Regions from separate parts of the Streptomyces sp. NPDC031670 genome, predicted to be linked through region 2. Evidence: riboswitches for the same ligand, from Rfam matches in the RefSeq annotation. Region 2 holds a riboswitch; each other region holds the start of a gene.
The links. A riboswitch is a leader RNA that binds a small molecule or an ion and turns the genes downstream of it on or off. The one in region 2 is predicted to bind cobalamin.

Region 1 (7,436 bases), on a different contig from region 2:
CTCGACCGCCCGGCGCCGCTGGGTCCGACGCCCGAGCTGCGCCGGATGGTCGAGGGATACGCCGACGGGTACAACCGGTACCTGCGCGAGACCGGTGTCGCCCGGCTGCCGGACCCGACGTGCAAGGGCAAGCCCTGGGTCGGCCCGATCAACGCCATGGACATCTGGACCCTCGTCCACGAGGTCAACGGGGCCGCGGGAGCGTCCGGATTCCAGCAGACCATCGCCACCGCGACCCCGCCGGCCGCCGACAAGGCCGCCAAACCCGCACGCGAGGGGTCGGCGGCACACGACGCCCGGGTGACCGCCTCGAAGACGCCCACGCTCCCGGCGGCCACCCCGTCGAGGAGCACCCGGCCGTCCCGTGACGAGCTGGGCAGCAACGGCTGGGCGCTCGGCCGTGAGGTGACCCGCGGCCACGACGGCATGCTGCTGGCCAATCCGCACCTGTCATGGATCGGCGCCGACCGCTTCTACCAGGTGCAGTTGACGATCCCGGGCGTCATCGACGTCGCGGGCGGGAGCATCTACGGCACCCCGCTCATCGAGATCGGGCACACCCGCACCCTCGCCTGGACACACACCACGAGCTACGCCGACCACGCCTCGCTCTACCGCCTCACCCTCGCGCCGGGCGACCCGACGAGCTACCTCCTCGACGGAAAGGCGGTGCCCATGGACCGCCGGGTCGTCCCGGTGACCGTCCGGGGCACCGACGGCAAGCTCTCCACCGTCACCACCACCCTCTACACCTCCCGGTACGGGCCGGTCCTCGCCGACGGCTGGACACGCACCGAGGCGTACGCCCTCAGGGACGCCAACGCCGACAACCTCCGCTCGACGAACGAGTGGCTGGCGATCGGCAGGTCACAGTCCGTGGCCCAGCTCAGGCAGGCGCACCAGACGTACCAGGGCATCCCCTGGACGTACACGATCGCCACGGACTCCACCGGCACCACGTACTTCAACGACTCCTCCGCCGTGCCGCATGTCACCGACGACCAGCTGAAGCGATGCGCCCTGCCGGGCGAGGACAACGACCTCCCGGGCGTGCTCGACGGTTCCAGCTCGGCCTGCGACTGGGGCAGCGACCCCGACGCGGTCGTCCCGGGCGTCTTCGGCCCCGGCCACCAGCCCCGGCTGACCCGGACCGACTACGTGGCCAACTCCAACAACGACTCGGCCCTGACCAACCCCTCGGCGCCGCTCACCGGCTATCCGAAGATGTACCGCGTCGGCGCGCCCCTCGGACCGCGTGCCCAGCTCGGACTCCGGATGATCGCGGACCGGCGCGACGGCACCGACGGCCTCGGCGCACCGGGGTTCACCCTGTCCACCCTCCGGGCGAGCATGCTGGGAGACCGCAACTACACGGCGGAGCTGGGGCGGGACGACGCGGTCGCGATGTGCCGCGCGCACCCCGTCCTGACCGCGACCGACGGCACCGAGGTGGATGTGCGCGCCGCCTGTGACGTGCTGGCGGCCTGGGACACCCGCGACGACGCCGACAGCCGTGGATCCGTGGTGTGGCACGCGTTCCGTACCCGAGTGAACGGTCCGCACCCGTGGTGGCGCGTTCCGTACGACCCGGCCCGGCCGCTCACCACTCCGCGCGGCCTCAACGGCGAAGAGCCCCAGGTGCGGCGGGCGCTGGCCGACGCCGTGCGCGAGCTGGCCGCCGACAAGGTGCCGCTGGACGCGCCGATCGGCAGGGTGCAGCGCTGGGCGGGGATACCGCTGCCCGGCTGCTCCGGCGCCGAGGGATGCTTCAACGTCGTCAACGCGACACCCACGTCCGGCAGCGGCGGCGCCACCCGCCCCGCCTCCCCGCAGGACCACGCCTCCGGCTCCAGCTTCGTCATGGCCACGGAGCTGACACCCCAGGGCCCCCGCACGCGGACGATCCTCACCTACGGGCAGTCCGCCAACCCGAAGTCGCCCCACTACACCGACCAGACCGAGCTCTTCTCGCGCAAACAGTGGGTCACGGAACGGTTCACCGAGGCGGAGATAGCCTCCGACCCGCGTCTGCGGATCACCGTCCTGCGCGGCTGACTCATGGCGGGGCCCACCGGCAGGCTCCCGGAATGTGATCTGCAATACCCCTGCTCGCGGCCAGACTTGCAGGTGAGGCGGGTCGCACCTACGGTTGGCGGGCCGTGGTGTTCGGGAAGACCGGTGCAAGACCGGAGCGGCCCTCGCCACTGTGATCGGGCCCCATGTCGTTCAGGCCATGAACGGCTTCGGGTAGCCCGTCCCGTTGTGCCACTGGTGGCCGTAGGCCGCTGGGAAGGCGGGGACGGTGCGACACCCGGAAGCCAGGAGACCGGCCACGGCATCTCGCGTAATGATCCACGAGGTGCTGGAGCGTGAACGAATGACCCTGCCCACCCCTGCCGCCACATTCCACTGGCGGCGCGAGGACACCGTACGTACCGCATGGCTGCTGGCGGTGATCGCCGCCCTGCATGTCGTCGCGTTCGGCATCCTGTTCCTGCTGGTCGTGCCCGAGCACTACGAGGTCGGCTCGAAGACGTTCGGCCTCGGACTCGGCGTCACCGCCTACACCCTCGGTATGCGGCACGCCTTCGACGCCGACCACATCGCCGCGATCGACAACACCACCCGCAAGCTGATGGCCGACGGCAAACGGCCGGTGTCGGTCGGCTTCTGGTTCGCGCTCGGGCACTCCAGCGTCGTCGTCGTGATGGCGGCGCTGGTCGCCGGGGGTGCGCAGCTCGCGGGCACCCTGATGAACGACGACTCGCCGACCCACCAGACCCTCGGTGTGGTCGGAACGACCGTCTCCGGATCGTTCCTCTACCTCATCGCCGCACTCAACCTGCTGGCCCTCGTCGGCATCCTGCGGGTGTTCCGGGCCATGCGCGCCGGGACGTACGACGAAGCCGAACTCGAACAGCACCTGGACTCCAGGGGGTTCATGAACCGTCTGCTGGGCCGCTTCACCAAGTCGATCACCCGGCCGGGCCAGATGTACCCGCTGGGCTTCCTCTTCGGGCTCGGCTTCGACACCGCCACCGAGGTCACCCTGATGGTGATGGCCGGCTCGGGCGCCGCCGCCGGGCTGCCCTGGTACGCGGTGCTGTGCCTGCCGCTGCTGTTCGCGGCGGGGATGAGCCTGTTCGACACCATCGACGGCACCTTCATGAACTTCGCGTACCAGTGGGCGTTCTCCAACCCGGTGCGCAAGGTGTTCTACAACCTCACCATCACGGGACTGTCCATCGCGGTGGCCTTCCTGATCGGCACGATCGAGCTGGTGGGTGTGTTGCACGAGAAGCTGGACCTGCGGGACGCCGTCACCGGGTGGGTCGCGGGCCTCGACCTGGACAACGTGGGCTTCATCATCGTCGGTCTGTTTGTCGTGGTGTGGGCGGCGGCGCTGGCGTACTGGAGGTTCGCCAGGGTCGAGCAGCGGTGGGCGGTGCGCGCCGCCGCGACAGCCGCACTGCCGGGCAGGGCCCGGCCGGGCGCACCCCGCGACGAGCCCGCACCCGCACCCCGCGACGAGACCGCGTCCGCGCCGGACGTTGTCAGCTGAAGGCCGTGGCGTTCGCCGCCGCCCAGTCCGCGAACGTGTGCGGAGCCCGGCCCAGGAGCCGTTCCACGTCCGGGCTCACCCGTCGCTCCTCGGGTGTGGGCTCGCCGAGGATGCGAAGCGTGCCCTCGACGACCGGCTCCGGCATGAAGCGCAGCAGCAGCGCCCGCGCCTCGGTCCGGCTCTGCTCGACGAACCGCACCGGCGCTCCCAACGCGTCCCCGATCGCCCGCGCCTGCTCGCGCGGCGAGACAGGGGCCGGTCCGGTCAGCTCGTACGTCCGGCCCGCGTGGATCCCGTCGCGCAGGGCCACCGCGGCGACGGCGGCGATGTCGGCCGGATCGACGACGGGCAGGCCGACATCGCCGAAGGGAGCGGTGACCGTCCGGTCGGAGCGGATCGAAGGGGCCCACATATAGGTGTTGGAGGCGAAGCCGCTGGGCCGTAGGACCGTCCACTGGAGGCCCGACTCCCGTACGGCGTCCTCGAAGGCGCGCAGCCGGGCGTGCGCCAAGGAATCCGGGCGGGTCGCGGTGGCCTGTGAGGACTGCAGGACCACCCGCCGGACTCCGGCGGCCCGCGCCGTGCCGAGAATGGCGTACGGGTCGAGGCCGTCGCCGCCCCCGGGGACGAGGAGGTACAGGGCCTCGGCCCCGTCGAGCGGGCGCTTCAGGCTCTCGGGCCGGGCCGGATCGGCTTGCCGGAACTCCACGCTGCCGGGCACGTGATCCGTGGGCGTACGGCGGGAGAGGGCGGTCACGCGCTCGCCCGCCGAGGCGAGGTTCCGTACGAGATGCCGACCGACGTTCCCGGTGGCTCCGGTCACCACAATCATGGTTTCTCCCTGGCTGGTTGTGAGGTGCTGGCAAAGACGGCGCGACGCTCGATCTTTCTGCTGATCCGTTCGCGCTCGATCTGTACTCATCCTCGGAGCCAAACTGGCCATCTCCTGGCCAGTTTCCGAAAGAGAATGACCGGCATGAGAGCCGATCGACTGGTGGCGACCTTGTTGTTCCTGCAGACCCGGGGGCGGGTGACAGCGCGCGAGGTCGCGGTGGAGCTGGAGGTGTCCGAACGCACCGCGCGCCGCGATCTGGAGGCGCTGGCGAGCGCCGGCATCCCTGTGTACTCGCAGCACGGCCGGGGCGGCGGCTGGTCCCTCGTCGGCGGCGCGCGCACCGACCTCTCCGGGCTGACCGCCGCCGAGATCCGTGCCATGTTCCTGGTCGCGGGCCCGTCGGCCGTCTCGCCCGAACTGCGCACGGCGCTGCGAAAGTTGATCCGGGCGCTGCCCGCGCCGCTCCGGCCGGACGCCGAGGCGGCGTCGAAGGCGGCCACCACGGACGGTACGGACTGGTCGCGCCGGCCGGTCACGGCGGGCACGCCCCTGCTGGACGCGTTGCAGGAGGCGGTGGTGGACGGCCTGCGGGTCCGGCTCGGATACGTCCGCCCCGGCGGGCCGGCCGGCACCCGCACGGTCCACCCACTCGGCATCGTCACCAAGGCGGGAGTCCCCTACCTCGTGGCCGGTACGGAGAAGGAGCAGCCGGACGCGGGGGAGGAGAGCGCCGGACCCGGCCGAGCCGGGCTGCGGATCTTCCGGCTCGACCGGGTCACCTCCGTCGAGTCGACCGGGGATCCCGTTGTCCGGCCGGACGGATTCGACCTGGCCACGGCGTGGCGGACGCTGGCCGCGCCGATGGAGGAGCGGATGCGCGGGGCGACCGTCCGGGGGAGGGCCGAGCCCACGGCGGAGCGCGTCCTGACCGGGCTGTTCGGCGGCCGGCTGCGTCTGGGCGGGCAACGGGCCGACGGTTGGCTGGAGATGGAGATCGAAGGGCCGTCCCCGGAGGTGGTGGCCGCACAGCTCGCCGGGCTCGGGGCGCGCGTGGAGATCCTGGAACCTCCCGAGGCCCGGGAGCGCCTGGCGGAACTCGCGGCCGAACTAGCGGCGCTCTACGGCTCGGCGTAAACGGCCGGATGGCCAGAGGTCCAAACCGCCGGATGGCCCGACGGTGAAAACGGCCGGGCGGCCAGGCGGCCGGACGGCCAGACGGTGTGAACGGCTGGATAGCGAAGGGGCCGGAACGGAGTTCCGTCCCGGCCCCTCACCGACCGTCGGTCACCCGGCGGCCAGCACCGCCTTGCGGTGGCTGAACGTCTCGATGGAGTAGCGGCCGTGGTAGTTGCCCATTCCGCTTTCGCCGACGCCACCGAACGGCAGGTCGGAGACGGTGAGATGGGCCAGCGGCAGCCCGAGGCCGAGACCGCCCGAGGAGGTCTCGGCGGCCAGCCGCTCCCGGGTGGTGTCGGACTCGGTGAAGGCGTACAGCGCCAGCGGCTTGTCGCGGTCGTTGATGAAGTCGATGGCCTCGTCCAGGCCCGGCACCGGCACGATGGGCAGGATCGGCCCGAATATCTCCTCGCGCATCACCGGCGAGGCGGGGTCGACATCGCCGAGGACGGTCGGCGCGAGGTACTTGGTGGCGCGGTCGCCCCGGCCGCCGGTGACGACACGGCCCGAGTCGAGCAGCGCGCTCAGACGGTCGAAGTGGCGCTCGTTGACGATACGGCCGTACTCGGCGGAGGCCTGCGGGTCGGCCCCATACAGCGCCTCGATCGCCCGGACCAGCGCCGGTTCGAGGGCGCGGGCGGTCTCGGGATCGGTGAGGACGTAGTCGGGCGCGACACAGGTCTGGCCCGCGTTGAGGAACTTGCCCGCGGCCAGCCGCGCCGCGACGGTCGCGATGTCGGCGTCCCGGTCGACGAAGGCCGGGGACTTGCCGCCCAGTTCGAGGGTGACGGGGGTGAGGTGCTGGACCGCCGCGGCCATGACGATACGGCCCACCGTGCCGTTGCCGGTGTAGAAGATGTGGTCGAACCGCTCGGCCAGCAGCGCGGTCGTCTCCGGAACACCGCCTTCCACCACGGCCACCGCGTCCCGGTCGAGGTACTCGGGCAGCAGCCGCGCCAGCACGGCGGAGGTGGCCGGAGCCATCTCGCTGGGCTTGGCCACGACCGCGTTCCCGGCGGCCAGAGCGCCGATCACCGGCGTGAGCAGCAGCTGCGCGGGATAGTTCCAGGGCGCGATGACCAGGACGACGCCCAGCGGGTCGTACTGCGTCCAGGCCTTCGCCCCGCTCAGGTGCTCAGGAACGGGCGCGGCCTCGGGGCGCAGCCACTCCGCGAGGTGTTCCAGGGTGTGGTCGATCTCCCGGACGACGAAGCCGATCTCGGTGCGCTGGACCTCGGCCGGGCTCTTGCCGAGGTCGGCATGGAGGGACTCGACCAGCTCCGCGCCGCGCTCGGTGAGCATCTCGCGCAGGCGTCGCAGCTGGGTGGTGCGCCACTCGACGGGCTTGGTGCGGCCGGTGCGGAAGGTGGCGCGCAGCCGGGCCACGGTGTCGGCGGGCTGCTCCGGGGTGCTGTTCATGGTGCCTCGCTGCTGGGGGCGGACCCGTCGGTCCGCGCTGTCGGTCGTCGGAACGAGCCGCAGGGGCTCGATGTATATGCCAACAGTTGAGGTAGCGAAATAAATTCCCGGGCGCGCGGAAGGGCCTGGATCCGGCCGTTCAGCTTCCGTATGCGGCGGTCCTGTGAGGGTGGGTGCGGGCCGTGCCGTGGATTCATCCGCCGTCAACGAGAAGTTTCCTACCGACCAGTAGACATGGCGCCAACGGCTGATCATTCTTGGCCGTGCGCATGCCAATTCCGTTGCCGTACGTGCCGACCGCCACGGCCCGACCGGATCTCCCGCGGACTCCCACCCTCGCGACAGAGGAGCACCGACCCCCCATGCCCCGCACTGCTTGGACGACGCGCACGGCCGTCACCGTGGCCGCCGCCGCGACCGCCCTCATCGCCGCGCCGACGGCCT
Region 2 (7,436 bases):
GGCTCGGCTGGTACCAGGCGCTGAACTTGTCGCCCTTCTTGGCCTGGATCTTGTCCAGGTCGGCGGTCAGCTCGGTGTACGTCTTCGGGGTGGCGGTGACGCCGGCCTCGGCGGCGATGTCCTTGCGCCAGGTGGCGGTGCGGCCACCGGCGTAGTACGGGACGCCGTAGGTCTTGCCGTCGTAGGTGACCGAGGCCTTGAGGCCGTCGAGCCAGGCGGAGGAGTTGTCGAACTTCGACGGGTCGACCTCCGCGAAGGCGCCCTTGACCGAGTAGGCGAGCATCTCGGTGTTGCCCATCTCGACGACGTCGGGGGCCTTGTCGGTGGCGAGCACGGCGTCGAGCTTGGCGTTCTTGTCCGGCCAGCCGTAGTACTCGTGGTTGATCTTCAGGCCCGGGTGCTTGGCGACGATCGCGTCGTCGGCCGCCTTGACCAGGTCTGGCCAGTTCTTCTGCGCGTCGACCGTCAGCCAGACCGTCAGCGACTTGGCGTCGCCGCCCTTGGCGCCGTCGTCCTTCTTGTCGTCGGAGCCACACGCCGCGATGCCGACCAACATGCCCGCGACGCCGATCGCCGCGATGAGCTTGCGCTTCACGCCACCCTCCTCAGGGATGCTGCAACCCCCCGCCCACCGCGAAGACATATGACGTGTACTGCTGTGGGGCTGGGACCTGGTCTTTAATGGTTTAGACCAGTACCCGGGAGCTTGGCCTAGACCTTTAGGGGTGTCAAGGGTGTATAAGAAGGGCTGTCGCGTCCGTTATCGGACCGACACCTGAGGGAGGGCGACGACCCGTGACCGGTCCGTGCCACCATGTGAGCCGCGACAGACGGAGGAGCCGGTGACGGCAGCAGCGCAGCACTCGGGAAGGCGGGCCATGGCCACCGACGGGAGCGGTACGGAGACAGAGGCGGGCGTCGGCGCCCGGACCGCTCGCGTGCCCAAGTACTACCGCCTCAAGCGGCATCTGCTCGACATGACGGAGACCCTGCCGCCGGGGACCCCGGTGCCGCCCGAGCGCACCCTGGCCGCCGAGTTCGACACCTCCCGCACCACCGTGCGCCAGGCCCTCCAGGAGCTGGTCGTGGAGGGGCGTCTGGAGCGCATCCAGGGCAAGGGCACGTTCGTCGCCAAGCCCAAGGTCTCCCAGGCCCTGCAACTGACCTCGTACACCGAGGACATGCGCGCCCAGGGCCTGGAGCCCACCTCGCAGCTCCTGGACCTCGGCTATGTGACGGCCGACGACACGCTCGCCGGGCTGCTCGACATCGCCGCGGGCGGCAGGGTGCTGCGCATCGAGCGGCTGCGTCTGGCGAGCGGTGAGCCGATGGCGATCGAGACCACGCACCTGTCCGCCAAGCGCTTCCCCGCGCTGCGCCGCTCGCTCGTCAAGTACACCTCCCTCTACACCGCCCTCAACGAGGTGTACGGGGTGCGGCTCGCCGAGGCCGAGGAGACCATCGAGACGTCGCTGGCCACCCCGCGCGAGGCCGGACTGCTCGGCACGGACGTGGGCCTGCCCATGCTGATGCTCTCCCGGCACTCCCTGGACGGCGACGGCGAGCCGGTGGAGTGGGTGCGCTCGGTCTACCGCGGCGACCGCTACAAGTTCGTCGCACGGCTCAAGCGGCCGACGGACTGAGGCAGCCGGCCGGCTGAGCCGGCCGCCGGTTCACGTCCGGTATCCGGTACAGGGGTTCCGTGGCGGGATTCCGTCCCCTAGATTTCGTGCGCATTACAACAGGTGAGCACAGTGAGGGGACGGAGCCACCATGCCGGAAACAACGCAAACGCCGAGAGCGGTGATCACGCCGGTGCGCGTGGTCATCGCGCTCTGCCTGATCGCGCCCTTCGTGGCGATGCTGTGGGTCGGTTCGTACGCGAAGGCCGACCCGGCCCTCGCCGGGATCCCGTTCTTCTACTGGTACCAGATGCTGTGGGTGGTCATATCCACCGCGCTCACGATGCTCGCGTACAAGCTGTGGCAGCGTGACCAGCAGGGCCGCAAGGCGGGTGAGGGCAAGTGACGCTCGCAGCCAAGGACGGGGTGAACGGCGTCGCGCTCGGCGTCTTCATCTTCTTCTTCCTCGCCGTCACGGTCGTCGGCTTCATGGCCGCCCGCTGGCGCCGCGCCGAGAACGAGCACAGCCTCGACGAATGGGGGCTGGGCGGGCGCTCCTTCGGCACCTGGGTCACCTGGTTCCTGCTCGGCGGTGACCTCTACACGGCGTACACCTTCGTCGCGGTCCCGGCGGCGGTGTACGCGGCGGGCGCGGCCGGGTTCTTCGCGGTGCCGTACACGATCCTCGTCTATCCGCTCATCTTCACCTTCCTGCCGCGGCTCTGGTCGGTCTCGCACAAGCACGGCTATGTGACGACCTCGGACTTCGTACGCGGCCGGTTCGGCTCCAAGAGCCTCTCGCTCGCGGTCGCGGTCACCGGCATCCTCGCCACGATGCCCTACATCGCGCTCCAGCTCGTCGGCATCCAGGCGGTGCTGGACGTGATGGGCATCGGCGGCTCCGGCAACTGGTTCGTCAAGGACCTGCCGCTGCTGATCGCGTTCGCGGTGCTCGCCGCGTACACCTACTCCTCGGGTCTGCGCGCCCCCGCCCTGATCGCGTTCGTGAAGGACACGCTGATCTACATCGTCATCCTGGTGGCGATCATCTACATCCCGATCAAGCTCGGCGGCTTCGACGACATCTTCGCGGCGGCCCGGCACAAGTTCGAGACGCCCAACGCGGCCGGCAAGCCCACCGGCGCGCTGGTGCCCGGCGAGGCGGGCCAGTGGACCTACGCCACGCTCGCCCTCGGCTCCGCGCTGGCGCTGTTCATGTACCCGCACTCGATCACGGCGACCCTCTCCTCCCGCAGCCGCAACGTCATCCGCCGCAACACCACGATCCTGCCCCTGTACTCGCTGATGCTGGGGCTGCTCGCGCTGCTCGGCTTCATGGCGATCGCCGCCGGGGTCAAGGTCAAGAACGGCCAGCTGGCCATCCCGCAGCTCTTCGAGGACATGTTCCCGGACTGGTTCGCGGGCGTGGCCTTCGCGGCGATCGGCATCGGCGCGCTCGTCCCGGCGGCCATCATGTCGATCGCGGCGGCGAACCTGTTCACCCGCAACATCTACCGGGACTTCATCAAGCCGGACGCCACGCCCAAGCAGGAGGCACAGGTCTCCAAGATCGTCTCGCTTCTGGTGAAGGTGGGCGCGCTGGTCTTCGTCCTGACCATGGACAAGACGGTCGCGATCAACTTCCAGCTGCTCGGCGGCATCTGGATCCTGCAGACCTTCCCGGCCCTGGTGGGCGGTCTGTTCACGCGCTGGTTCCACCGCTGGGCGCTGCTCGCGGGCTGGGCGGTCGGCATGGCGTACGGCACGCTCGCCGCGTACGGGGTCGCCTCCCCCACCCAGAAGCACTTCGGCGGCAGCTCCAGGGAGATCCCCGGCATCGGTGAGATCGGCTACATCGGCCTGACGGCCTTCGTCCTGAACGTGGCGGTCACGGTGGTCCTCACGTTCGTCCTGCGGGCCGTGAAGGCCCCTGACGGGGCCGACGAGACGTCCCCGCAGGACTACACCGCGGACGCGGGCGACCCGGGCGTGGAGGTCGAACTGCCCCCGGCGACGGCGGGCTCGGCGCACTGAGCCGGACAACATGAGACGGGCCGCCGGGGAAACCCGGCGGCCCGTTTTCGTGGCTCGGGGGAATGCCCACGACCGCCTCGCGGTTCCGGCCTAGGGCATCCGCAACCCCCTCAGGGGCGCGGGGAACCGCGCGACAAGCCCCCGCCGGCCCGCAGTGAAGCAACTACCCAGCACACACACTCCGGTACGGATGCGACACAACATGTGGGGGCGCCACGACCGCCCGGCACAAGATGTATGCTCATGCTCGCTGTCGCCGCAGGGGAATCCGGTGCAAATCCGGAACTGTCCCGCAACGGTGTACTGGTACGCATTCGCGTACTTGTTCAGTCCGAGGACCTGCCGAACAGCCCGCCCTGACCGTCCGGTCCGGGTGCCGAGACGTCCGGGCCTCGCGGAATGGGCAGTGGACGCGGCGTACCCCCGAGGGGGTGTGTCCGTGTGCCCGCGCACTTCCCCGAGGCCCCGTGCCGAGCGAGGAGTGCCCCCACGTGACCATCGCCCCTGCGGATCCCGCTTCAGCGATCACCGAGGAGTCGGTCGACGCCCCCGGGACCGCGCTGCTGCGGACCCTGACCGACCTCACCGCCGATCTGGTGGACACCGACCCCGGCCGGGTCGCCGCCGCCGCGCTGCGCGGACGCAACGCGCGCTCGGACGAGGCGGAGTTGCGTGGGCTCGCCACCGAGGCCGCCGCGGGTCTGATCTCCGAGGACCCGGCGTACTCCCGTCTCGCCGCCCGGCTGCTGACGCTCACGATCGCCGAGGAGGCCGCGGGCCAGGGCTCCATCTCGTTCTCCGAGTCGGTCGAGGTCGGCCACCGCGAGGGGCTGATCGCGGACCGCACCGCCGACTTCGTGCGGCTGCACGCGGCCCGGCTCGACGCGCTGGTCGAGGCCTCCCTCGCGGACGGCGCCGACGACCGCTTCGGCTACTTCGGCCTGCGCACGCTCTACTCCCGCTACCTCCTGCGCCACCCGATCACCCGCCAGGTCATCGAGACCCCGCAGTACTTCATGCTCCGGGTCGCGGCGGGCCTGGCCGAGGACGACTCGGTGCGCGCGCTGGACGAGGTCGCCTCGCTGTACGGGCTGATGAGCCGGCTCGACTACCTGCCGTCCTCCCCCACGCTCTTCAACTCCGGCACCCGCCACCCGCAGATGTCCAGCTGCTACCTGCTGGACTCCCCGCTGGACGAGCTGGACTCGATCTACGACCGCTACCACCAGGTGGCGCGCCTGTCCAAGCACGCCGGCGGCATCGGCCTGTCGTACTCCCGCATCCGCTCGCGCGGCTCGCTCATCCGGGGCACCAACGGCCACTCCAACGGCATCGTCCCGTTCCTGAAGACGCTGGACGCCTCGGTGGCGGCCGTCAACCAGGGCGGCCGGCGCAAGGGCGCCGCGGCGGTCTACCTGGAGACCTGGCACTCCGACATCGAGGAGTTCCTGGAGCTGCGCGACAACACCGGTGAGGACGCCCGGCGCACCCACAACCTGAACCTGGCGCACTGGATCCCGGACGAGTTCATGCGCCGGGTGGACGCGGACGGCACCTGGTCGCTGTTCTCCCCCGCCGACGTGCCCGAGCTGGTCGACCTGTGGGGCGAGGAGTTCGACGCCGCCTACCGCAGGGCCGAGGCCGCGGGTCTGGCCCAGAAGACGATCCCGGCGCGGGACCTGTACGGCCGGATGATGCGCACCCTGGCGCAGACCGGCAACGGCTGGATGACCTTCAAGGACGCCTCCAACCGCACCGCCAACCAGACGGCGGAGCCCGGCCACACGGTCCACTCCTCCAACCTGTGCACCGAGATCCTGGAGGTCACCGACGACGGCGAGACGGCCGTCTGCAACCTCGGCTCGGTCAACCTCGGCGCCTTCGTACTGGCCTCCGGCGAGATCGACTGGGAGCGTCTGGACTCGGCCGTCCGCACCGCCGTGACGTTCCTGGACCGGGTCGTCGACATCAACTTCTACCCGACCGAGCAGGCCGGCCGCTCCAACGCCAAGTGGCGCCCGGTGGGCCTGGGCGCGATGGGCCTCCAGGACGTCTTCTTCAAGCTGCGCCTGCCCTTCGACTCCCCCGAGGCGAAGGCCCTGTCGACGAAGCTCGCCGAGCGCATCATGCTCACCGCCTACGAGGCGTCCTGCGACCTCGCCGAGCGCTCGGGTCCGCTGCCGGCCTGGGACAAGACCCGTACGGCCCGCGGTGTGCTGCACCCCGACCACTACGACGTCGAGCTGAACTGGCCGGAGCGCTGGGCGGCGCTGCGCGAGCGGATCGCCTCGGTGGGCATGCGCAACTCGCTGCTGCTCGCGATCGCCCCGACCGCGACCATCGCCTCCATCGCCGGCGTCTACGAGTGCATCGAGCCGCAGGTCTCCAACCTCTTCAAGCGCGAGACGCTCTCGGGTGAGTTCCTCCAGGTCAACGGCTACCTGGTGGAGGACCTGAAGCGGCTCGGCGTGTGGGACGCGCAGTCCCGCGAGGCGCTGCGCGAGGCGAGCGGCTCGGTCCAGGACTTCAGCTGGATCCCCGCCGACGTGCGCGCGCTCTACCGCACGGCCTGGGAGATCCCGCAGCGCGGCCTCATCGACATGGCCGCGGCCCGTACCCCGTTCCTGGACCAGTCGCAGTCGCTGAACCTGTTCCTGGAGACGCCCACCATCGGCAAGCTGTCGTCGATGTACGCGTACGCCTGGAAGCAGGGGCTGAAGACGACGTACTACCTGCGCTCGCGCCCGGCCACGCGCATCGCCCGCGCCGCGCAGGCCAGCGCCCCCATCCCCGTCCAGCAGGCCGCCCCCGACGCCGACGCGGTCGCCTGCTCCCTTGAGAACCCCGAGTCCTGCGAGGCCTGCCAGTAATGAGCTCCACCGACAAGAACCTGCTCGACCCGGGCTTCGAACTGACCCTGCGTCCGATGCGCTACCCGGACTTCTACGAGCGCTACCGGGACGCGATCAAGAACACCTGGACGGTGGAGGAGGTCGACCTCCACTCCGACGTCGCCGACCTCGCCAAGCTCTCGCCGGGCGAGCAGCACATGATCGGCCGGCTGGTGGCGTTCTTCGCCACGGGCGACTCGATCGTGGCGAACAACCTGGTCCTGACGCTGTACAAGCACATCAACTCCCCCGAGGCGCGGCTGTACCTGAGCCGCCAGCTCTTCGAGGAGGCCGTGCACGTCCAGTTCTATCTGACGCTGCTCGACACCTACCTGCCCGACCCGGACGACCGCGCGGCGGCGTTCGACGCGGTGGAGAACATCCCCTCCATCCGTGAGAAGGCGCAGTTCTGCTTCAAGTGGATCAACGAGGTCGAGAAGCTCGACCGGCTGGAGACCAAGGCCGACCGCCGCCGCTTCCTGCTGAACCTGATCTGCTTCGCCGCCTGCATCGAGGGCCTGTTCTTCTACGGCGCCTTCGCGTACGTGTACTGGTTCCGCTCGCGCGGTCTGCTGCACGGCCTCGCCACCGGCACCAACTGGGTGTTCCGCGACGAGACGATGCACATGAACTTCGCCTTCGAGGTCGTGGACACCGTCCGCAAGGAGGAGCCGGAGCTCTTCGACGACGCGCTCCAGCAGCAGGTCACCGACATGATCAAGGAGGCCGTCGAGGCGGAGCTCCAGTTCGGCCGCGACCTGTGCGGCGAGGGTCTGCCGGGCATGAACACGGCGTCGATGCGCGAGTACCTCCAGTGCGTCGCCGACCAGCGCCTGACCCGCCTCGGCTTCGCGCCGGTGTACGGCTCCTCGAACCCCTTCTCCTTCAT
Region 3 (7,436 bases), on a different contig from region 2:
GCGGGGGTGTCCAGACCCACCGCGTTGCCGACGCGCGAGTGCTTGGTGGGGTAGGCGGTGAAGACCAGCGCCAGCTTCTTCTCCGCGTTCGGCTTGTGCTTCAGACGGGCGTGGCGCACCGCGATCCCGGCCACGCGCGAGGCCCGCTCGGGGTCGGCGACGTAGACCGGCACCTCGTCGGGGCCCTGCTCCTTGAAGGAGAACGGGACGGTGATCAGCCGGCCGTCGAACTCGGGGATGGCGACCTGCATCGCCGCGTCCATGGGGGAGAGCGCCGCGTCCGAGGCCTCCCAGGCGGCCTTGGAGGAGGTGAGGCAGAGCCCCTGGAGCACCGGCACGTTCAGGTCGGCCAGGGCGCCGATGTCCCACGCCTCCTCGTCGCCGCCCGCGCTCGCCTGCGAGGCGGTGGTGCCGCCCGCCGCCAGGACGGTGGCGATCAGCGCGTCCGCCCGGCCCAGCGTCTCGTAGAGCGCCGGGTCCGCGCCGCGCAGCGAACCCACGTACACCGCGAGGGCGTTGGCGCCCTGGGCCTCGATGCGGTCGCACAGCACGTCGACGAAGGCGGTGTTCCCGGAGAGCTGGTGGGCGCGGTAGAAGAGCACGCCGACCGTGGGGCGGCCCTCCACGTACGCGCGCGTGCCGTGCACGCCCCACTCGGGCATCTTCTGCGGCTCCGCGAAGCCGACGCCCGTGAGCAGCACGGTGTCGGAGAGGAACCGCGACAGCTCCACGAGGTTGCCGGGACCGCCCTCGACCAGATAGCGCAGGGCCTCGGCGACCACGCCGGCCGGGGCCGAGGACTCGGCCATCAGCTCCGCGTCCGGCACGGACTCGCCGCCCAGCAGCACCGTGGGGATGCCGGACGCCTTCAGCGCGGCGAGCCCGTCCTCCCAGGCGCGCTTGCCGCCCAGCAGGCGCACGACGGCCACCGACGCGCCCTTGATCAGCGCGGGCAGCTCCTCCGCCACGTCGATACGGGTGGGGTTGCCGATCCGGAAGGGCGCCCCGGAGGCCCGGGCCGCCAGTAGATCCGTGTCGGCGGTCGACAACAACAGCACAGTGCTCATGCGGGTGCTCCAGGTGCGATGAAGGGAAGTCCTGCGGGCGCGCCCTGCTCGATCAGCCGCAGGAGCGCGTCCGTGTCCGCGTGTTCTTCGATGAGGTCGCCGAGGCGGTCCAGCTGCTCTTCGCGCAGCACCCCGAACGACGTGTCGGGGGCGGGCACGAAACGCCGGCCGGCGGCGCTCGCGACCCGCTCCAGGAACCGTCGTCTGAATCCGTCGCTCTCCAGTGCCCCGTGCCAGTGCGTCCCCCAGACCGCACCGACCCGGCATCCGTCCAGGCCGTTTCCGTCGTCATCGCAGATGAACCGGTCCCCGCCCAGCACTTCGGCGACGCCGTGGTGGATCTCGTATCCCTCCACGCGCTCGCCCAGCGCCTCGCCGGCCGGCCGGGCGAGGGTCTTCTCGGCCGCGAACCGCACCCGCACGGGCAGCAGTCCGAGACCCGTCACGGAACCCGCCCGTGACTCGACCTCGTCCTCGATGTGTTCGCCGAGCAGCTGGTAGCCGCCGCAGATCCCCAGCACCGGGCGCCCCTCGGCCGCCCTGCGCGCCAGCTCCCGCGCCAGCCCCCGTTCCCTCAGCCACTCCAACGCCCGGACCGTGCCCCGGGTTCCCGGCACCACGACCAGATCGGCGTCGGCCAGCTCCTCGGGCCGGTCCACGAACCGTACGATCACGCCCGGTTCGGCGGCGAGCGCGTCCACGTCCGTGAAGTTGGACATCAGCGGCACCGCGCACACCGCGACCCGCAGCACGTCCTCGCCGACCGGCGGTGCCACCACGGACTCGCGCACGGCGCCGCGCAGCGACACCCGCAGGCCGTCCTCCTCGTCGATGCCGAGCCCGTGCGCGAACGGCAGGATCCCGTACGTATGCCGCCCGGTGAGCCCGCGCAGCATGTCGATGCCGGGCTGAAGGAGCGAGACGTCGCCGCGGAACTTGTTGACGATGTACCCGGCGACCAGCGCCTGGTCCTCGGGGCTCAGCAGCGCCGTCGTACCGAAGAACGAGGCGAACACCCCGCCCCGGTCGATGTCGCCGACCACCACCACCGGCAGCCTCGCGGCGCGCGCGATGCCCATGTTGACGATGTCGGTGCGCCGCAGATTGATCTCGGCCGGGCTGCCCGCCCCCTCGCAGATCACGGCGTCATATGTGCCCCGCAGCCGCTCCAGGCAGTCCACGACCGTGCCCAGAAGCGCCTCCTGGCGTCCGCCGTGGTAGCCGCGGGCGCTCAGCTCGCCCACCGGTCTGCCCATCAGCACGACCTGGCTCGAACGGTCGCTCCCCGGCTTGAGCAGCACGGGGTTCATCAGCGCGGACGGCTCCACGCGCGCCGCCTGCGCCTGCATCGCCTGCGCGCGCCCGATCTCCGCGCCCTCGCGCGTCACGAAGGAGTTGAGGGACATGTTCTGTCCCTTGAAGGGCGCGACCTTCACACCCCGGCGCACCAGCCACCGGCAGATCCCGGCGGTGACGACGCTCTTGCCCGCGTCCGACGTGGTGCCCGCGACCAGCAGTCCACCGCTCATGTCCGTACCTTCCTCACCGCGATCGCCACACCCAGCGCCAGCCAGCCCACCCGGCGCGACAGCCGCACCGCCCGCTCGATGTCCGCCACTTCCACCGCGCGGCCGTCCCCGTTCAGCACCGGCCGGTGCTCGACACGGCCGCCGTACGAGAGGGTGCCGCCGAGCCGTACGCCGAGCGCCCCCGCGAACGACGCCTCCACGGGACCGGCGTTGGGGCTCGGGTGCTTGGCCGCGTCCCGCCGCCACGCGCGCGTGGCGGCGCGCGGCGCGCCGCCCGCCGCGACCGCGAGCGCGGCGGTCAGCCGGGCGCCCGGCCAGCCCGCCACGTCGTCCAGGCGCGCCGAGGCCCACCCGTACCGCAGATGGCGCGGCGAGCGGTGGCCGACCATCGCGTCCAGGGTGTTGACCGCGCGGAACGCCACCAGACCCGGCACGCCCGCGAGCGCCCCCCACACCAGCGCGCCCACCACGGCGTCCGAGGTGTTCTCGGCGACGGACTCGACGACCGCGCGCGCGATGCCGGGCGCGTCCAGGGACTGAGGGTCGCGCCCGCACAGGTGCGGCAGCCGCGCGCGGGCCGCCTCGACGTCGCCCGACTGGAGGGCCGCGCCGATCGCCCGGGCCTCCCGGCCCAGCGAAGTGCCGCCCACCACGGCCCAGGTGGCGGCGGCGGTCAGCGCGATGGATGCGGCGGGCCGGCGGCGTACGGCACGGGTGGCGAGCAGCGCGGCGCCCGCGGCGCCTCCGGCGCACACAGCGGTGTGCAGCGCGCCCCAGCCACGGTGGTCGCGCCACAGCGCGCGCTCGACGGCCGCCGCGGCACGGCCGAACGCGGCGACCGGATGTCCGCGGCGGGGGTCGCCGAGGAGGAGGTCGCCGAGGAGACCGGCGGTGGCGCCGTACGCGAAGGTGCGATCGGCACGCATGGGATCAGCCCGCCGCAACGCCGCGGGGAGCTCCGGTACGTGCGGGAGGTGCCGGCAACAGGCAGGCGCGCATGGCGGTATGTCCTCACTCAGGGTGTCCGCGCCCTGGTATGACGTCGACCGGCGGTGAGAGTTCCTGGCTCACGGGGATCATTCCCCGATGACAGTGGCGGGACCGCGCCGGATTCGCACCGGCTTCCTCTTCTGCCGCCGTAAATGGCTCGGGCAGTCCACCATGCCCGGGAACGCCCGTCAACTCGCTGCTGACCTGCGACGGGAGAGTGTGCGCAGGCACACAGGAAACCGCCCCCCGGCAGGGCCGGAGGGCGGTCGTTGAGGGTGCGGCGCTGCTCGCCGGCCTACTTGGCGACGATCAGGTTGATGCCGTACGCGACGGCCGCCGCGCAGAGCGCGAAGCAGAGGTAGGCGGTGGTGCGGGCCACGGTGACGGTGCCCTTGCCGGTCGCGGCCGACTGCTGCTTGCTGAGGCCGACGATCCCGACGGTGAACAGGCCCACCAGGCCGACGGTGACGATGAGGCTGACACCGAAGACGGTGCCGAGAGCTGCCCAGTCGATGTGCATGACGATTCCTTCGGGGAGCGCTGCCGGGTCAGACGACGGCCGGGCGGGCCGGGTCGGCGGGGGCGGGCGCCGGGATGGTGGCCGTCAGGTCGACGGCCACGGCGGCGGCGGTGGGCGGCGGGGTGACCGCGGCCATCGCGGTCGTGACGACACCGGCGGGCTCGGCCGGGGTGGCGGCCGGGACGTTGGTGACGTCGTTGTGGTCGACCGGCCGGCGGCGCGACAGCTTCCAGATGAAGCCGGAGCCCGCGAGCAGCAGGACCGCCACGAGGACGATGCCCCAGGTGCCCTGGCCGGTGAGGAACTCGGCGCCGGCGCCGACCAGGCCCGCGGCGGGCAGGGTCAGGCCCCAGGCGATGAACATCCGGGTCGCGGTGGACCAGCGGACCACTCCGCCCTTGCGGCCGAGACCGGCGCCCATGACGGAGCCGGAGCAGACCTGGGTGGTGGAGAGCGAGAAGCCGAGGTGCGAGGAGGCCAGGATGACGGTCGCGGCACCGGACTGGGCGGCGAAGCCCTGCGGCGGCGCCAGCTCGGTCAGCCCCTTGCCCATGGTGCGGATGATGCGCCAGCCGCCGAGGTAGGTACCCATGGCGATGGCCATGCCGGCCGAGACGATGACCCACAGCGGGGGGTTGGCGCCCGGGTGCAGCACGCCGCCGGTGACCAGGGCGAGGGTGATGATGCCCATGGTCTTCTGCGCGTCGTTGGTGCCGTGGGCGAGCGAGACGAGACCGGCGGAGGCGATCTGTCCGGCCCGGTAGCCCTTGGCGGTGGCCTTCTCGGCCGCCGGGTCGGCGTGCCGGTTGATCCGGTACGTCAGCCGGGTGGCGAGCGTCGCGGCGACGCCCGCGACGATCGGGGCGGCGACGGCGGGGAGCAGCACCTTGGTGACGATGGTGGAGCCGTTCACCGAGGACCAGCCGGCCGACATCACGGCCGCGCCGATCAGACCGCCGAACAGGGCGTGGGAGGAGCTGGACGGCAGACCGAGCAGCCAGGTCACCAGATTCCACAGGATGGCGCCGACGAGCGCCGCGAAGATGACCTCTGTTCTGAGGCCCTTCTCGTTGATGATCCCGCCGGAGATCGTCTTGGCGACCTCCACCGACAGGAACGCGCCGACCAGGTTGAGCGCGGCCGACATGGCGACCGCCGCTTTGGGCTTCAGGGCGCCGGTCGAGATGGTCGTGGCCATCGCGTTGGCGGTGTCGTGGAAACCGTTCGTGAAATCGAACACTAGAGCTGTCACGACCACAATGGCGAGCAGCAGCGTGATGTGTTCCATTTACCCAGGCAATCGTTCGACGTCAGTGGCTGGACGAACGTAAGCAACCTGAATGAACGGAAGGTGAACTGAGCCGGACCACACGGTGTATCCCGGCGCTTCTTGGCCGGGTTTTGGGGCGACCAGGGCCGGACAGACCGCGCATATCCGTCATAGAACCCATTGAAGAGATTCCGCTCACCTCTCCGCTCACCCCTCCGCCCCCGGCGCGGAGCCTGCGAGGATCACTCCCATGGGAGAGCCGAACGACAGCGCGGCGACCGCCCCGGCCTGGGCCGAGCTGATCGCTACCGCGCGCCGCACCGCCGACGAGGGACTGGTCGTGGGGACCTCGGGCAACGTCTCCGTACGCGTCGGGGACCTGGTGCTCGTCACCCCCAGCGGAGTGCCGTACGAACGCCTCGGCCCCGATGACACCGTCACCGTCGACCTCACCGGGCGCCAGCTCACCGGCACCCTGCGGCCCACCAGCGAACTCCCCATGCACCTGGCGGTCTACCGGCACACCGACGCCCGGGCGGTCGTCCACACCCACGCCGTCCACGCCACGGCCGTCTCCACCCTGGTCACCGAGCTCCCGCCGGTCCACTACATGACCGCCGCGCTCGGCGGCCCGGTCCGGGTCGCGCCCTACGCGCTGTACGGGACCGAGGAGCTGGCCGCGAACATGCTCCGCGCCCTCGACGGCCGCACCGGCTGCCTCCTCCAGAACCACGGAACGGTCACCTACGGAGCCACCCTCTCCCAGGCGTACGACCGCACCGCCCAGCTGGAATGGATGTGCCGGCTCTGGCTCGCCGCCTCCTCGGTGCCCGGCCGCACCCCCTCCCTGCTCTCCGCCGCCGACCTCGGCCGGGCCGCCGAGCAGTTCCGGGGATACGGGCAGCACTGAAGCCCCGTACGCCACACGTGTCCCGGTGGGCCCCGTCCACTGGCCGTGAGGCCGCATACTGCCGACACTGGAACGGTGCGCCCGGCTACAGCGACGGCAGCGGCCGTCACCACACTCATCGGCGTCGGCGCGGCAGCGGTGGCCGCCGGACGGTACGCGAGCGACGCGGCCCTGAAGGTGCCACCCGGCCGCCCGCTGCCCAGCGACCCCGAGCTCACCGTGCACGCCACGGCGCCCGGACGGATCGCCCTGACCCGCTGCCTGGCCTCGCTGCGGCCCGGCCTGTACGGCATCGAGGGCCCCGGCATCCACGCCGTGGTCGGTGAGGTCGTCGACGTGCCGCACGCCGCGGACACCGTGGTGCGCCGCCTGGAGCGGGTCACCCGGGGCAGCCCGCAGCCCGGGGACCGGGTCCGGCTCACCCCGCAGGTCCACCACGGCACCCCCGCCGAGGCGCTGGGCCTGCCCCACGAGGACGTCGAGATCCCCGCGGAGCTCGGGGCGCTGCCCGCCTGGCTGGTGACGGGCGCCCGCGGCACCTGGGTGATCACCGTGCACGGCCTGGGCACCACCCGCGAGCACCCGCTCAACGTCATGGGGTTCCTGCACCGCCACCGGCTGCCGGTGCTCGACCTCGCCTACCGGGGCGACGCGGGCGCCCCGCGGTCCCCGGACGGCCTCGGCCACCTCGGCGACTCGGAGTGGCGCGACCTCGACGCCGCGATCCGCTACGCCGTGCGCTCCGGCGCCCGCGACGTCATCCTGCACGGCTGGTCCACCGGCGCCACCATGGCACTGCTCGCCGCCGCGAACTCCGGGATGCGCGACCGCGTCCGGGGCGTCGTCCTGGACTCGCCGGTCCTCGACTGGGAGAGCACCGTACGCGCCCTCGCCGTCGCCCACGGCGCCCCGAGCGCGCTGCTGCCGCTCGCCGTCCGGGCCGCGCAGGGCCGCACCGGCCCGCACGGCCGCCATCTGCGCGAGGCGGCCGACCCGGCCGCCCTGTCCGTGCCGACCCTGGTCTTCCACGGCCCCGGCGACACCCTGGCCTCCTGGCCCCTCACCCGTGAACTCGCCGCCCGCCGACCCGATCTGGTCACCCTTCACACGGTGACCGACGCCCCGCACGCCTCGATGTGGAACGCCGACC

Region 1: another riboswitch for cobalamin. It lies ahead of nicT (Nickel transporter NicT); the one in region 2 lies ahead of ACZ5ID_RS29395 (ribonucleoside-diphosphate reductase subunit alpha).
Region 3: another riboswitch for cobalamin. It lies ahead of ACZ5ID_RS13540 (cobalamin biosynthesis protein); the one in region 2 lies ahead of ACZ5ID_RS29395 (ribonucleoside-diphosphate reductase subunit alpha).

Annotation. Positions count from the first base shown of each region.
Region 1 covers NZ_JBVILC010000009.1:691-8,126, reverse strand. Annotated here, with positions in the region: gene ACZ5ID_RS18340 (penicillin acylase family protein) at 1-2,055, shown strand, start outside; cobalamin riboswitch at 2,144-2,349, shown strand; gene nicT (Nickel transporter NicT) at 2,348-3,562, shown strand; gene ACZ5ID_RS18330 (NAD(P)H-binding protein) at 3,555-4,394, opposite strand; gene ACZ5ID_RS18325 (helix-turn-helix transcriptional regulator) at 4,539-5,531, shown strand; gene ACZ5ID_RS18320 (aldehyde dehydrogenase family protein) at 5,682-6,992, opposite strand; gene ACZ5ID_RS18315 (HAD family acid phosphatase) at 7,355-7,436, shown strand, end outside.
Region 2 covers NZ_JBVILC010000020.1:60,104-67,539, forward strand. Annotated here, with positions in the region: gene ACZ5ID_RS29375 (extracellular solute-binding protein) at 1-595, opposite strand, end outside; gene ACZ5ID_RS29380 (GntR family transcriptional regulator) at 879-1,643, shown strand; gene ACZ5ID_RS29385 (DUF3311 domain-containing protein) at 1,774-2,028, shown strand; gene mctP (monocarboxylate uptake permease MctP) at 2,025-3,656, shown strand; cobalamin riboswitch at 3,878-4,017, shown strand; gene ACZ5ID_RS29395 (ribonucleoside-diphosphate reductase subunit alpha) at 4,148-6,526, shown strand; gene ACZ5ID_RS29400 (ribonucleotide-diphosphate reductase subunit beta) at 6,526-7,436, shown strand, end outside.
Region 3 covers NZ_JBVILC010000006.1:30,822-38,257, reverse strand. Annotated here, with positions in the region: gene cobN (cobaltochelatase subunit CobN) at 1-1,067, opposite strand, end outside; gene ACZ5ID_RS13545 (cobyric acid synthase) at 1,064-2,596, opposite strand; gene ACZ5ID_RS13540 (cobalamin biosynthesis protein) at 2,593-3,522, opposite strand; cobalamin riboswitch at 3,579-3,775, opposite strand; gene ACZ5ID_RS13535 (hypothetical protein) at 3,882-4,106, opposite strand; gene ACZ5ID_RS13530 (inorganic phosphate transporter) at 4,135-5,394, opposite strand; gene ACZ5ID_RS13525 (class II aldolase/adducin family protein) at 5,627-6,286, shown strand; gene ACZ5ID_RS13520 (alpha/beta hydrolase) at 6,362-7,436, shown strand, end outside.